DNA from 3 places in the Streptomyces sp. NPDC101227 genome. Region 1 is predicted to be linked to each of the others. Evidence: riboswitches for the same ligand, from Rfam matches in the RefSeq annotation. Region 1 holds a riboswitch; each other region holds the start of a gene.
What was found. A riboswitch is a leader RNA that binds a small molecule or an ion and turns the genes downstream of it on or off. The one in region 1 is predicted to bind cobalamin.

Region 1 (4,274 bases):
CGCCGCATCGACTTCACCGCCCCTGAGGGCAAGGCCTACCGCCTGGGCGACCGGGTCGCCACCATCGTCGTGCGCCCCCGCGGCTGGCATCTCCTCGAAGAGCACCTGGAGTTCGACGGCCGGCCCGTGCCCGCCTCGCTCGTCGATTTCGGCCTGTACTTCTTCCACTGCGCGCAGCGCCAGATCGACGCCGGAAGCGGTCCGTACTTCTACCTGCCCAAGCTGGAGAACCGGTACGAGGCACGGCTGTGGAACGACGTCTTCGTCCTCGCCCAGGATCTCCTCGGTATCCCCCGCGGCACCGTCCGTGCCACCGTCCTCATCGAGACGATCACCGCGGCCGTGGAGATGGAGGAGATCCTCCACGAGCTGCGCGAGCACAGTTCCGGGCTCAACGCGGGCCGGTGGGACTACCTGTTCAGCCTGATCAAGACGTTCGGACACCGTACCGACTTCCTGCTGCCGGACCGCGCGAAGGTCACGATGACGGCTCCCTTCCTGCGGGCGTACACCGAACTGCTGGTGCGTACGTGCCACAAGCGGGGCGCCCACGCGATCGGGGGCATGGCCGCGCAGGTGCCCAGTAGGGACGCGGACGCCAACGAGGCCGCTCTGGCCAAGGTCCGGCTGGACAAGGAGCGCGAGGCGGAGGACGGCTTCGACGGCTGCTGGGTCGCCCACCCCGGCCTCGTCCCCGTCTGCCGCACGGCCTTCGACGACGTTCTGGGCGACCGGCCGCACCAGATCGAGCGCACCCGTGACGATGTCGAGGTGACCGCGGCGGACCTGCTGTCGGTGCGCCGCATCAGCGGACCGCCCACCCGGGAGGGCGTGCGCACCAACATCACTGTCGCCCTGCGCTACTTCGACGCCTGGCTGCGCGGCAGCGGGGCGGTCGCCCTGCACGGCCTGATGGAGGACGCGGCAACCGCCGAGATCGCCCGGGTGCAGATCTGGCAGTGGCTGCGGCACCGCGTCATCGACCGGCAAACGGTGCTGCGTCTCCTCGACGACGAGTGCGCCGCCCTGGGAGCGGAATACCCCTGGGCCCGGGTCGAAGAGGTCCGCGCGCTCTTCGAACGGACCGCCATGGCAACGGAGTTGCCGCCGTTCTTCACCCCGGATGCCTACTCCCGTCACCTCGTCCGGCACACGGAGGCACGGTCATGAACCAGAACATCCGCCGCGTCGGCGTGGTGGGCGGCGGCCAGATGGGGGCCGGTATCGCCGAGGTGTGCGCCCGCGCCGGGCTCGACACCGTCGTCTGCGAGGCGGACGAGGTCGCCGCCCGTGCCGCCCGTGAACGGGTGGCCGTCTCCCTGGAACGCGCCGTCCAGCGGGGGAAGCTGGACCGGATCTCGGTGGAGGACGCGCTCACCCGGATGGTCTTCACGGGCAGCCTCGACGACCTCGCCGACCGGCAGCTCGTCGTCGAGGCCGTGGTCGAGAACACCGAGGCGAAGACGGCGGTCTTCACCGCGCTGGACAAGATCGTCGAGGACCCGGAAGCGATCCTGGCCACCAATACCTCCGCCATCCCCGTCATGCGCCTGGGCATGGCGACCCGGCGCGCCGACCAGGTCCTCGGCCTGCACTTCTTCAATCCCGTGCCGGTACTGCCCCTCGTGGAGGTCGTCACTTCCCTCCACACCGCGCCACGCGTCACCGCGGCGGCCGAGGAGTTCGTGACCACGGCGCTGGGCAAGACCGTGGTCCGCTCCCAGGATCGCGCCGGCTTCGTCGTCAACGCCCTGCTCATCCCCTACCTGCTGTCGGCCATCCGGATGGCCGAGTCCGGCTTCGCCTCCGCGGCCGACGTGGACGCCGGGATGGAACTGGGCTGCGCGCACCCGATGGGCCCGCTGAAGCTGGCCGACCTGATCGGCCTCGACACGGTCGCCTCCATCGCCGCATCGCTGTACGACGAGTTCAAGGAACCCCTCTACGCGCCGCCTCCGCTGCTTCTGCGGATGGTCGAGGCGGGGCTGCTCGGCCGCAAGGCGGGCCGTGGGTTCCACACGTACGACCGGGGCTGAGGGACCCGGGTCAGGTCGGGGCTGAGGGGCCCCGGCTGCCGTGGAGGGAGGTGCGGGGCGGCGTGAACCACCGCCCCGCACCTCTTCCGGCTGTCATGCATCCTCCGCGCGTGTCTCATGTCACCGTCCGCAATGCGGTCATTGCTTGTGCGGCCCGCGGATTGTCCCTCTAGGGTGACGAATGCAGCTGGTTCGCCCTGTCCGCCAGGCAGGAGCGTCGTAAGAGGGAACCCGGTGGGAATCCGGGACTGCCCCGCAGCGGTGAGTGGGAACGACCGCCGTCATACGCACTGGGCCCGGACGGGTCTGGGAAGCGACGGCCAGTAGGTGTCTCGTACGCGTACGAGACGGGCCCGCGAGTCCGAAGACCTGCCCGTTGCCCGCACGCGACCGATCGTGTGCGGCCATCCCGGTGACCTCGTGGGCGGGTCGGCGTACGTATCGAGCGGGCACACGCGAAGACACCGCGTCGTGGTCCGCCCGGTCGGTCGTTCCTTCGCGCTCTCGTCCCGTCTCCGGGACCACAAGGAGACATCTCGCGAAGGAGAGTTCCGTGACAGCGAAGTCCGCAGCCGCGGCGGCACGGGCCACCGTGTACGGCTACCCCCGCCAGGGACAGAACCGTGAACTGAAGAAGGCCGTCGAGGGGTACTGGAAGGGCCGCATCAGCGCCGACGCCCTCCGGCAGACCGCGGCGGACCTTCGCCGGTCGAACTGGCAGCAGCTGGCAGACGCCGGCATCCACGAAGTGCCGTCCGGTGATTTCTCGTACTACGACCACGTCCTGGACACCAGCGTCATGGTCGGCGCCGTCCCCGAGCGGCACCGCGCCGCGGTCCACGCCGACGCCCTGGACGGCTACTTCGCGATGGCGCGGGGCAACCAGGAAGTGGCCCCGCTGGAGATGACGAAGTGGTTCGACACCAACTACCACTACCTGGTTCCCGAGCTCGGCCCGGACACCGCCTTCACCGCTGACTCCACCAAGCAGGTCGCGGAAGTGACGGAGGCCCTCGCGCTCGGGCACGCGGCGCGCCCCGTGCTCCTCGGACCGGTCACCTACCTGCTGCTGGCCAAGTCCGCTCCGGGCGTGGCCGCGGACTTCGAGCCGCTGACCCTGCTGGACCGGCTCCTTCCGGTGTACGCCGAGGTGCTCGCCGACCTGCGGGCGGCGGGTGCCGAGTGGGTGCAGCTCGACGAGCCCGCGCTGGTCCAGGACCGCACGCCGGCCGAACTGAGCTCCGCCGCCCGCGCCTACCGTGAACTCGGCTGCGCCACCGACCGGCCCAAGCTCCTGGTGGCCTCCTACTTCGGCCGGCTCGGCGACGCGCTGTCCGTCCTGGCCAAGGCGCCGGTGGAGGGTCTGGCCATCGACTTCACCGAGTCGGGCGCCGCCAACCTCGAGGACCTCGCCGCGGCCGGCGGGATGCCCGGCAAGCGGCTGGTCGCGGGCGTCGTCAACGGCCGCAACATCTGGATCAACGACTACGGGAAGTCGCTGGCCACCCTGGGCACCCTCCTCGGCCTCGCCGACCGGGTCGATGTCTCGGCCTCCTGCTCCCTGCTGCACGTCCCGCTGGACGCCACCGTCGAAGGCGATATCGATCCGGGGATCGCCCGCTGGCTCGCCTTCGCCCGCCAGAAGACGCGGGAGATCGCCGTCCTGGCGCGCGGCCTGGCACGGGGCACCGAAGCCATCTCCGGCGAACTCGCCGCGAACCGCGCCGACCTCGCCTCCCGGGCCGGGTCCGCGCTGACCCACGACCCCGCGGTGCGGGCCCGCACCGCGGCCGTCACCGACGCCGACGGGCGCCGCTCGCAGTCGTATGCCGAACGGACCGCCGCCCAGCGCGCGCACCTCGGGCTGCCGCCGCTGCCCACGACGACGATCGGTTCCTTCCCGCAGACCACCGAGTTGCGCACGGCGCGGGCCGATCTGCGGGCCGGGCGGATCGACACGGCCGGCTACGAGGACCGGATCAAGGACGAGATCCGCGAGGTCCTCGCCTTCCAGGAGAAGGCCGGGATCGATGTCCTGGTGCACGGTGAGCCCGAACGCAACGACATGGTCCAGTACTTCGCCGAGCAGCTCACCGGCTACCTCGCCACCCAGCACGGCTGGGTCCAGTCGTACGGCACCCGCTACGTCCGGCCACCGGTCCTCGCCGGGGACATCTCGCGCTCCGACCCGATGACGGTCCGCTGGACCGCGTACGCACAGTCGCTCACCGAGCGGCC
Region 2 (4,274 bases), on a different contig from region 1:
GTAGCCAGGCACGCCTTCGCGGGGCGCCCCTGCACAGCGGCGCATTCGCAGCGGCAGGCATTCGCAGAGGCAGTCATCTGCAGGCAGAAGCAGGAAAACGCAGAAGTAGTCGGACCGTGGCGCCCGGGGGGCGCCACGGCGGGAGTTGGGAGAGAGCCTTGTCCGTACGCCGTCTCAATCACGCGGTGCTCTATATCCGCGATGTGGCGCGATCCGTCGCCTTCTACACCGAAGCCCTCGGGCTGACGCTGGATGTCGAGATACCGGGGCGCGCCGCCTTCCTCAGCGCTGCCGGCTCGCTGAACGACCATGACCTGGGGCTGTTCGCCGTGGGGCCGGACGCGCCGGGCCCCGAGGCCGGCCGGGCCGGGCTCTACCACCTGGCCTGGGAGGTCGGCACCCTCGGCGAACTCGCCGCGACCGAGGGGCGGCTCGCGGCGCGCGGCGCCCTGGTCGGCGCGAGCGACCACCTCGTCTCCAAGTCCCTCTACGCCAAGGACCCGGACGGCAACGAGTTCGAGGTGATGTGGCGGGTCCCGCGCGAGGAGTGGCCCGGCCCGGACGAGCTGGACCGGCTGCGCCCGCTCGATCTCGCGGCGGAGCTCGAGCGCTGGGGGCCCGACCTGATGACCGGCGCGGCGGCCGGCTCGGCCACCTGACCGCCGCGCGGCAGCGGGAGGCGTACGGCCTCTAGGAGTCCGACGCCGCCCGCGCCGCCCAGCGCTTTTCGACGCCGGACAGGCGCCAGTACGTCAGCGCCGCCGCCCACACCACCACGAACAGGCCGACGATGACGAAGCCGACATTGTCGAGGTCGAGGCCCGAAATCCAGCCGGTCACCGGGTCGTTGAGGGCCAGCTTTTCGTGCAGCACGGTCACCAGCTCGATGGTGCCGATGAAGAAGGCGACGGCGATCGACAGGCCCGTGATGGTGAGGTTGTAGTAGACCTTGCGCACCGGGTTGGAGAACGCCCACTGGTAGGCGAAGTTCATGAATGTGCCGTCGAGGGTGTCGAACAGGCTCATTCCGGCGGCGAACAGCAGCGGCAGGCACAGGACGGCGTACCAGGGAAGGCCGGCCGCGGCGCCGCTGCCCGCCATCACCATCAGCGTCACTTCGGTCGCGGTGTCGAAGCCGAGCCCGAAGAGGAAGCCGAGCGGGAACATCTGGCCTGGCCGGGAGACCGCGCGGGTGAAGCGCCCCAGGATGCGGTTCATGAAACCGCGCGCATCGAGTCGCTGCTCCAGCTCGGCCTCGTCGTACTGGCCGTCGCGCATCCCGCGGAAGACCCGCCAGATCCCGGCCAGCGCGATGAGGTTGAGGGCGGCGATGACGTAGAGGAACGTCCCCGAGACCGTGGTGCCGATGGTGCCCAGGACCTGGTGGGTACGGGACTCGTCGTTGAGGAGCGTGCCGGCGAGCTGGGCACCGCCCGCCACCAGGGCGGCCATCGCGACGACCACGCTGGAATGGCCCAGGGCGAACCAGAAGCCCACCGAGACCGGGCGCTTGCCGTCGGCCATCAGCTTGCGGGTGGTGTTGTCGATCGCGGCTATGTGGTCGGCGTCGAAGGCGTGCCGCATGCCGAGCGTGTACGCCGTGACGCCGAGCCCGACGCCGAAGACCTGGCTGCCGACGGAGTAGTGGTACGGGACGACGAGCAGGAACAGCACGCCGAAGGCGACGACGTGCAGTCCGGCTATGACGGCCATCAGGCCCGCGGTACGGACGGTGTCCTGCCGGCGCCAGCGGAACGCGGCGGAAGCAGGGGTGGTCGGGGTATCGGTGGACAGGGCCATCCGGCGGTCACGCTCCAGCACCTCGTGGATCAGTTCGTGAGATGCCGTGGCCGGTCTCCTGGCTTACAGGTGCACGCTTCCGGGCCCGCCTTCCCGGCCGCGGGCTGCGGTCAGTGGCGCCGTAGGCGCGCAGGCGCATACGGAAGGGCTGGAAACTCCCCGATCACAGTGGCGAGGGCCGCTCCGGCCTGGGACCACAAGGTCCGTCACCGGTCTTCCCGAACACCACGGCACGGCCACTCTATCCGCCGCCCCCACGCGGCGGGGACGACGGCCCTTTGGGGCCGCGCGGCGTCAGGGCGTCAGGGCGGAGAGGAAGGCGCGCAGCTCGTGGTCGTAGAGCGAGGCGTTCTCCAGGTTGACCATGTGGCCCGCGCCCGGTATTCGGACCCGGTGGGCGCCCGGGACGGCGAGGGCGATCGCATGGGCGTTGGCGGCTATGTCCCTGCTGTCGAGGTCGCCGTCGAACACGACCGTCGGCACCCGTATCTCGGAGAGCCGGTCGGCGGCGCCGACCTCCATCGGCATTCCGGCGCCCACGCCGTCGGCGTGCACCTCGACCGTCGCCGCGGCCGAGGCGCGCATCCGCTCGCGCAACCCGGGGTGCACAGCGGACGGTTGGCGGTAGGGGCCGTCCACCCACATCCGCAGGAAGTGCTCGATATAGCGCTCCATGCCGTCCGGTGTGCCGATCGCCGCCACCTGCTCCTTGATGTGCTCCCGGACGAACGGGTCGGTGAAGGGGCGACCGCTGACGCCGGGTGCGGCGAGCGCCAGGGCGGCGACCCGCTCCGGGTAGGCGATGGCGGTGTCGAGGGCGATCCGCGAGCCGTGTGAGAGGCCGACGAGGATGGCACTGGGGACGTCGAGGGCGTCGAGCAGGGCGCACAGATCGTCGTGGTTGGCCCAGTCCCCGGTCACGGTGGAGGACAGGCCGTGGCCGCGGGAGTCGTAACGGATCACGCGGTGGCCGGAGCCCACCAGCCAGGAGAACTGCTCGTCCCACATGTGCTGGTCGAGCATGCCGCCGTGCAGCAGCACCAGTGCGGGGCCCTCGCCTGCCGTTTCGTAGAACAGCTCGCCGTCCTTGATCGGCACGGTGCCGTTGTCGAGCTCGGACCACGCGGCGAATGGGTGGGTCATTCTCTCTGGACTCCCTTGCGTGAGAGATGTGGGCGATATGGCTGATATGGGCGATATGAGGGGTGTGGGTAATGTGGTGGTGAGGAGTCTTGGGGTGGTGCCGTGGCTATGGGCGCTCTGCGGGCTGGTCGTCCTTGCTGTCCGGATCTCCTGGGGCGACGCGTGAGTCGTTCGCCAGGCGCCGGAATTCCTCGCCCAGCCGGTCGAGTACGCGAAGGGCCGTTCTGACGTCGCCCGTCGAGAGGTCGGTCAGGCCGCGACGCAGCTCGGCGGCCTCGAACTCCTGGATTCCGCGCATTACCTCGCCGCCCTCGGGGGTGAGCTCGATCAGGGACGAGCGGCGGTGTGCGGGGTTGGGGGCCGTCACCACCAGACCCAGCTCCGCCGCGTGGTTCACCCAGCGCTGCACCGGCTGCCGGTCGAGCCCCATGGTGCGGGCCAACTGCGGCACGGTCCGGGGGCCTTCGCTGCGCAGCGCGTCGAGCAGGGCGTGCTCGCCGGCGGTCATGCCCGTGCCCTCCAGCTCCCGCTCCACCGCGCGCACGATCGTGCGGTGCAGGGGCCACAGGCGCCGTATCACGTCGTACAGAAGCTCTTCGGTGGGAGCCGGCCGCTCGTCGCCGTCATCCGTCTCAACGACACTCATGATGTCATGATGACATCGAAGATGTCGTTTAGGAAGGGGCTCGGCGAGGAAGGATGGTGGCGAGGCGACCGGAGGATCCAGGGTGGGAGGGGCGGAAGATGACGGTGCGTTTGCTACGTGCGGTGGGGGCGGCTACCGCGGTGTACGGGGTGGCGGTGGCCGTGCTGCCCGATCTGCTGGCTCGGCCCTCGGGGCTCGTCGACGACGACGGGCGGAGTGAGCGGGCGACCCGGACCTCGCTGCGGCCGCTCGGCTGGCGGGAAGCGGCGAGCGGGCTCGCGATGGTGCTGGCCCCCGAGGGGCCGGCGCTGCGCACGGCGGCGTATCTGCGTATCGCGGCGGATTTCGGGGACGCCGCGCTGCTCGCCGCGACCTTGCAGGGAGGCGAGCGGAAGGCGAAAGCGGTGGCGGTGTCGTTGGGGTGGGGAGCGCTGTCCGTCGTGGGTCTGCTGGGGGCGATGCCTAGTCGGCCCGGGGGAGGGGGGCTTCTTCGGGGGCGAAGGTGACGATGAGGTCGGCGCGGTCGCGGGTCGCCGCCACGGTGCGGGCGTTGGCTTCGTCCGAGGCGTGAACGAAGCGTTCGGCGTCGGCGTGCGGGCGGCCGAAGCGCTCATGGCGGTCGACCAGGCGCCGGATGCGTTCCGGGGCGTCCAAATCGACGTACCAGACCTCGTCGAGAAGGGCG
Region 3 (4,274 bases), on a different contig from region 1:
CCGTGACGGTCATGGGCTTCCTGGCCGCCCGCTGGCGCAAGGCCGAGGAGTCCGCCAACCTCGACGAATGGGGTCTGGGCGGCCGCAGCTTCGGCACCTGGGTGACGTGGTTCCTGCTCGGCGGTGACCTCTACACCGCGTACACCTTCGTGGCCGTCCCGGCGGCCATCTACGCGGCGGGCGCGGCCGGCTTCTTCGCCGTCCCGTACACCATCCTGGTCTACCCGCTGATCTTCACCTTCCTGCCCCGCCTGTGGTCGGTCTCGCACAAGCACGGGTACGTCACCACCTCCGACTTCGTGCGCGGCCGCTTCGGCTCCAAGGGCCTGTCGCTGGCCGTGGCGCTCACCGGCATCCTCGCCACCATGCCGTACATCGCCCTCCAACTGGTCGGCATCCAGGCCGTCCTGGACGTGATGGGCATCGGCGGCGGCGAGAACACCAACTGGTTCGTCAAGGACCTGCCGCTGCTGATCGCGTTCGCGGTGCTGGCCGCGTACACCTACTCCTCCGGTCTGCGGGCGCCGGCCCTGATCGCCTTCGTCAAGGACGGGCTGATCTACCTGGTCATCGCCGTGGCGATCATCTACATCCCCATCAAGCTGGGCGGCTTCGACGCGATCTTCGACGCGGCCGGCAAGGCGTTCGCCCAGCCCGGGGCCGTCCCCGGCAAACCGCGGGGCGAGCTGACCAGCGGCCCCAACGCCCAATGGGCGTATGCCACCCTGGCGCTGGGCTCCGCGCTGGCGCTGTTCATGTACCCGCACTCCATCACGGCCACGCTGTCCTCCCGCAGCCGCAACGTGATCCGCCGCAACACCACCATCCTGCCGCTGTACTCCCTGATGCTGGGCTTCCTGGCGCTGCTCGGCTTCATGGCGGTCAAGGCCGGTACGGACATCCAGGGCAACCCTCAGCTGGCGATTCCCCAGCTGTTCGAGGACATGTTCCCGAGCTGGTTCTCCGGCGTCGCCTTCGCCGCGATCGGCATCGGCGCGCTGGTGCCCGCGGCCATCATGTCCATCGCCGCGGCCAACCTCTTCACCCGCAACGTCTATAAGGACTTCCTCAAGCCGGACGCGACCGCCGAGCAGGAGCACAAGGTCGCCAAGCTCGTCTCGCTGCTGGTGAAGGTCGGTGCGCTCGTCTTCGTCCTCACCATGGACAAGACCGTCGCCATCAACTTCCAGCTGCTGGGCGGCATCTGGATCCTGCAGACCATGCCGTCGCTGGTCGGCGGCCTGTTCACCCGCTGGTTCCACCGCTGGGCGCTGCTGGCCGGCTGGGCGGCCGGCATGCTCTACGGCACGCTGGCGGCGTACGGCGTGGCCAGCCCCACCCAGAAGCACTTCGGCGGCTCCAGCGCGGAGATACCCGGCATCGGCGAAATCGGGTACATCGGTCTGACCGCCTTTGTGCTGAACGTCGTGGTCTCGGTCGTGGGGACCTTCGCCCTGAAGGCCGTCAAGGCGCCGGAGGGCGTCGACGAGACCAGCCCCGCCGACTACACGGCGGACGCCGGCGACGAGGGCGTCACGACGGAGCTGCCGGAAGCCACGGAGGAGGCGCCGGCGGGGCGCTGAGCCGTCGGCCGCTTCACGCAGAGGCCGCTGCGAACCTGAGGGTTCGCGGCGGCCTTTGTGTGTGCGGGGTCAGTTCATCCAGTCCTTCAGCTGCTCGGTTTCGAGCGTGATGCCGACGGGGTCGGGGCGGAATGTTGGCTTCCGCGCAGGCCCGGGGCTTCTCCACCCGGTCACGCTGTTCGGTGTCCGAGTCGTGCGAAGTGACCTCGACGACCATCAGCACCGGGTCGGGATCAGCCCACTCCCCCTGGCCCACGAAGGCGTCACACGGCACGAGTAAGCCATCCGGACGGAGCCGGCCTTTTCGGCAGCTCTCCGTCTTCAGGCCCTGATTCGGGTCGAGGAAGAGCTCGGGCCTGTGCTGCATGCAGATACGCAGCAGCCACTGGATGATCCGTCCGCGATCCCCGTCCGGCATGGGCTTGCTCGTGACCTTGCCGTTGATGAGTTCCAACCGCGCGCCTTGCTCCAGGCGGGCGAGTATCCGGGCGGCCTCTTCGAAATGCTCGGTTTCCATGATGTGCGGGCGGTCGGCGCGCGCGGTCATGAGGCCTTCCCCTTCTTCCACGGGATGGGTCACAGAGCGTAGGGCCGACGGTAGCCGAGGCCACTGACAGACACCGCTTGATCACTCACGCGACACTAGATGTGGGGGTGCACACAACGAGCCACCACCACATGTATGCTCGTCTTCGCTGTCGCCGCAGGGGAATCCGGTGGAAATCCGGAACTGTCCCGCAACGGTATGAACGCGCACCCCCAACAGCCACAGGGCCGTCCCACGGGGTGCGGTGAAGTCCGAGGACCTGCCGACGGCACGCCCGCACCGCCATCGGTGCGGACGTCGATACGTCCGGGCCCCGAGGGTTGGGCCGATGGACGCCGCGCGGTGTGCCCGCGCACCCCTGACCGTCATGGGGTGCCGCATGCCCGCGAGCGACCGTCCGCCGCGCCCTCCCGGCCCCCGCCGAGTGAGGGAGAGCATCACGTGACCATCGCGCCAACGGAGCCCGCGTCAGCCGCCGAGGTCGTGCAGCCTGTGGTGGCCACGCCTGACACCTCCACCGGAGCGGGCCAGGACGGACCCGGCGTCGCGCTGCTGCGCACGCTGACCGACCTGACCGCGGACCTGACCGCGACCGACCCCGGCAAGGTGGCCGCCGCCGCGCTGCGCGGCCGCCACCCGGGCTCGGACGAGGCCGAGTTGCGCGCGCTGGCCATCGACGCCGCGGCCGGTCTGATCGGCGACGAGCCGCAGTACTCCAGGCTCGCCGCCCGCCTGCTCACCCTCGCCATCGCGGAGGAGGCGGCCGGACAGGGGGCGGTCGCCTTCTCCGCCTCCGTCGAGACCGGCCACCGCGAGGGCCTGATCGCCGACGAGACGGCGGAGTTCGTACGGACGCATGCCGAGCAGCTGGACGGGCTCGTCGAGAACGCCCTCCGGGACGGCGCCGACGACCGCTTCGGGTACTTCGGGCTGCGCACCCTGCACTCCCGCTACCTGCTGCGGCACCCCACCACCCGTCAGGTCATCGAGACCCCCCAGCACTTCCTGCTCCGGGTGGCCTGCGGCCTCGCCGAGGACCGCTCCGAGCGGGCGCTGGCGGATGTGGCGGAGCTGTACCGCCTGACCAGCACGCTGTCGTATCTGCCCTCCTCCCCCACGCTCTTCAACTCCGGCACCCGCCACCCGCAGATGTCCTCCTGCTACCTGCTGGACTCCCCGCTGGACGAGCTGGATTCGATCTACGACCGCTACCACCAGGTGGCCCGGCTCTCCAAGCACGCCGGCGGCATCGGTCTCTCCTACTCCCGGATCCGCGCACGGGGGTCGCTGATCCGGGGCACCAACGGTCACTCCAACGGCATCGTGCCGTTCCTGCGCACGCTCGACGCCTCGGTCGCGGCGGTGAACCAGGGCGGCCGGCGCAAGGGCGCCGCCTGCGTCTACCTGGAGACCTGGCACGCCGACATCGAGGAGTTCCTGGAGCTGCGCGACAACACCGGCGAGGAGGCCCGCCGTACGCACAACCTGAACATCGCGCACTGGATCCCGGACGAGTTCATGCGCCGGGTCGAGGCCGACGCCGACTGGTCGCTGTTCTCGCCCGCCGACGTCCCGGAGCTGGTGGACCTGTGGGGCGACGAGTTCGACGCCGCGTACCGCAGGGCCGAGGCGGACGGCCGGGCGCTCAAGCAGATCCCGGCCCGGCTGCTGTACTCGCGGATGATGCGCACCCTGGCGCAGACCGGCAACGGCTGGATGACGTTCAAGGACGCCGCCAACCGCACCGCCAACCAGACCGCCGAGCCCGGTCAGGTCGTGCACTCCTCCAACCTGTGCACGGAGATCCTGGAGGTGACCAACGACGGGGAGACCGCCGTCTGCAACCTGGGATCCGTGAACCTCGCCGCTCACCTGGGTGCCGACGGCGAGATGGACTGGGAGCGGCTGGACGCCACCGTCCGCACGGCCGTCACCTTCCTCGACCGCGTCGTGGACATCAACTTCTACCCGACCGAGCAGGCCGGGACGTCCAACGCCCGCTGGCGCCCGGTCGGCCTGGGCCTGATGGGCCTCCAGGACGTCTTCTTCCGGCTGCGGCTGCCCTTCGACTCGCCCGAGGCGAAGGAGCTGTCGACCCGTATCTCCGAGCGGATCATGCTCGCCGCGTACGAGGCCTCCGCAGA

Region 2: another riboswitch for cobalamin. It lies ahead of ACIRPT_RS09180 (HoxN/HupN/NixA family nickel/cobalt transporter); the one in region 1 lies ahead of metE (5-methyltetrahydropteroyltriglutamate--homocysteine S-methyltransferase).
Region 3: another riboswitch for cobalamin. It lies ahead of ACIRPT_RS18255 (ribonucleoside-diphosphate reductase subunit alpha); the one in region 1 lies ahead of metE (5-methyltetrahydropteroyltriglutamate--homocysteine S-methyltransferase).

What each region holds. Positions count from the first base shown of each region.
Region 1 is NZ_JBIWOD010000022.1:80,070-84,343, reverse strand. It holds gene aceB (malate synthase A) at 1-1,170, shown strand, start outside; gene ACIRPT_RS35370 (3-hydroxybutyryl-CoA dehydrogenase) at 1,167-2,036, shown strand; cobalamin riboswitch at 2,208-2,428, shown strand; gene metE (5-methyltetrahydropteroyltriglutamate--homocysteine S-methyltransferase) at 2,590-4,274, shown strand, end outside.
Region 2 is NZ_JBIWOD010000003.1:524,044-528,317, forward strand. It holds gene ACIRPT_RS09170 (DoxX family membrane protein) at 1-4, shown strand, start outside; gene ACIRPT_RS09175 (VOC family protein) at 159-659, shown strand; gene ACIRPT_RS09180 (HoxN/HupN/NixA family nickel/cobalt transporter) at 691-1,800, opposite strand; cobalamin riboswitch at 1,831-2,045, opposite strand; gene ACIRPT_RS09185 (alpha/beta fold hydrolase) at 2,095-2,943, opposite strand; gene ACIRPT_RS09190 (MarR family winged helix-turn-helix transcriptional regulator) at 3,050-3,589, opposite strand; gene ACIRPT_RS09195 (hypothetical protein) at 3,688-4,095, shown strand; gene ACIRPT_RS09200 (nucleoside/nucleotide kinase family protein) at 4,052-4,274, opposite strand, start outside.
Region 3 is NZ_JBIWOD010000007.1:135,732-140,005, reverse strand. It holds gene mctP (monocarboxylate uptake permease MctP) at 1-1,583, shown strand, start outside; gene ACIRPT_RS18260 (Uma2 family endonuclease) at 1,597-2,130, opposite strand; cobalamin riboswitch at 2,249-2,412, shown strand; gene ACIRPT_RS18255 (ribonucleoside-diphosphate reductase subunit alpha) at 2,572-4,274, shown strand, end outside.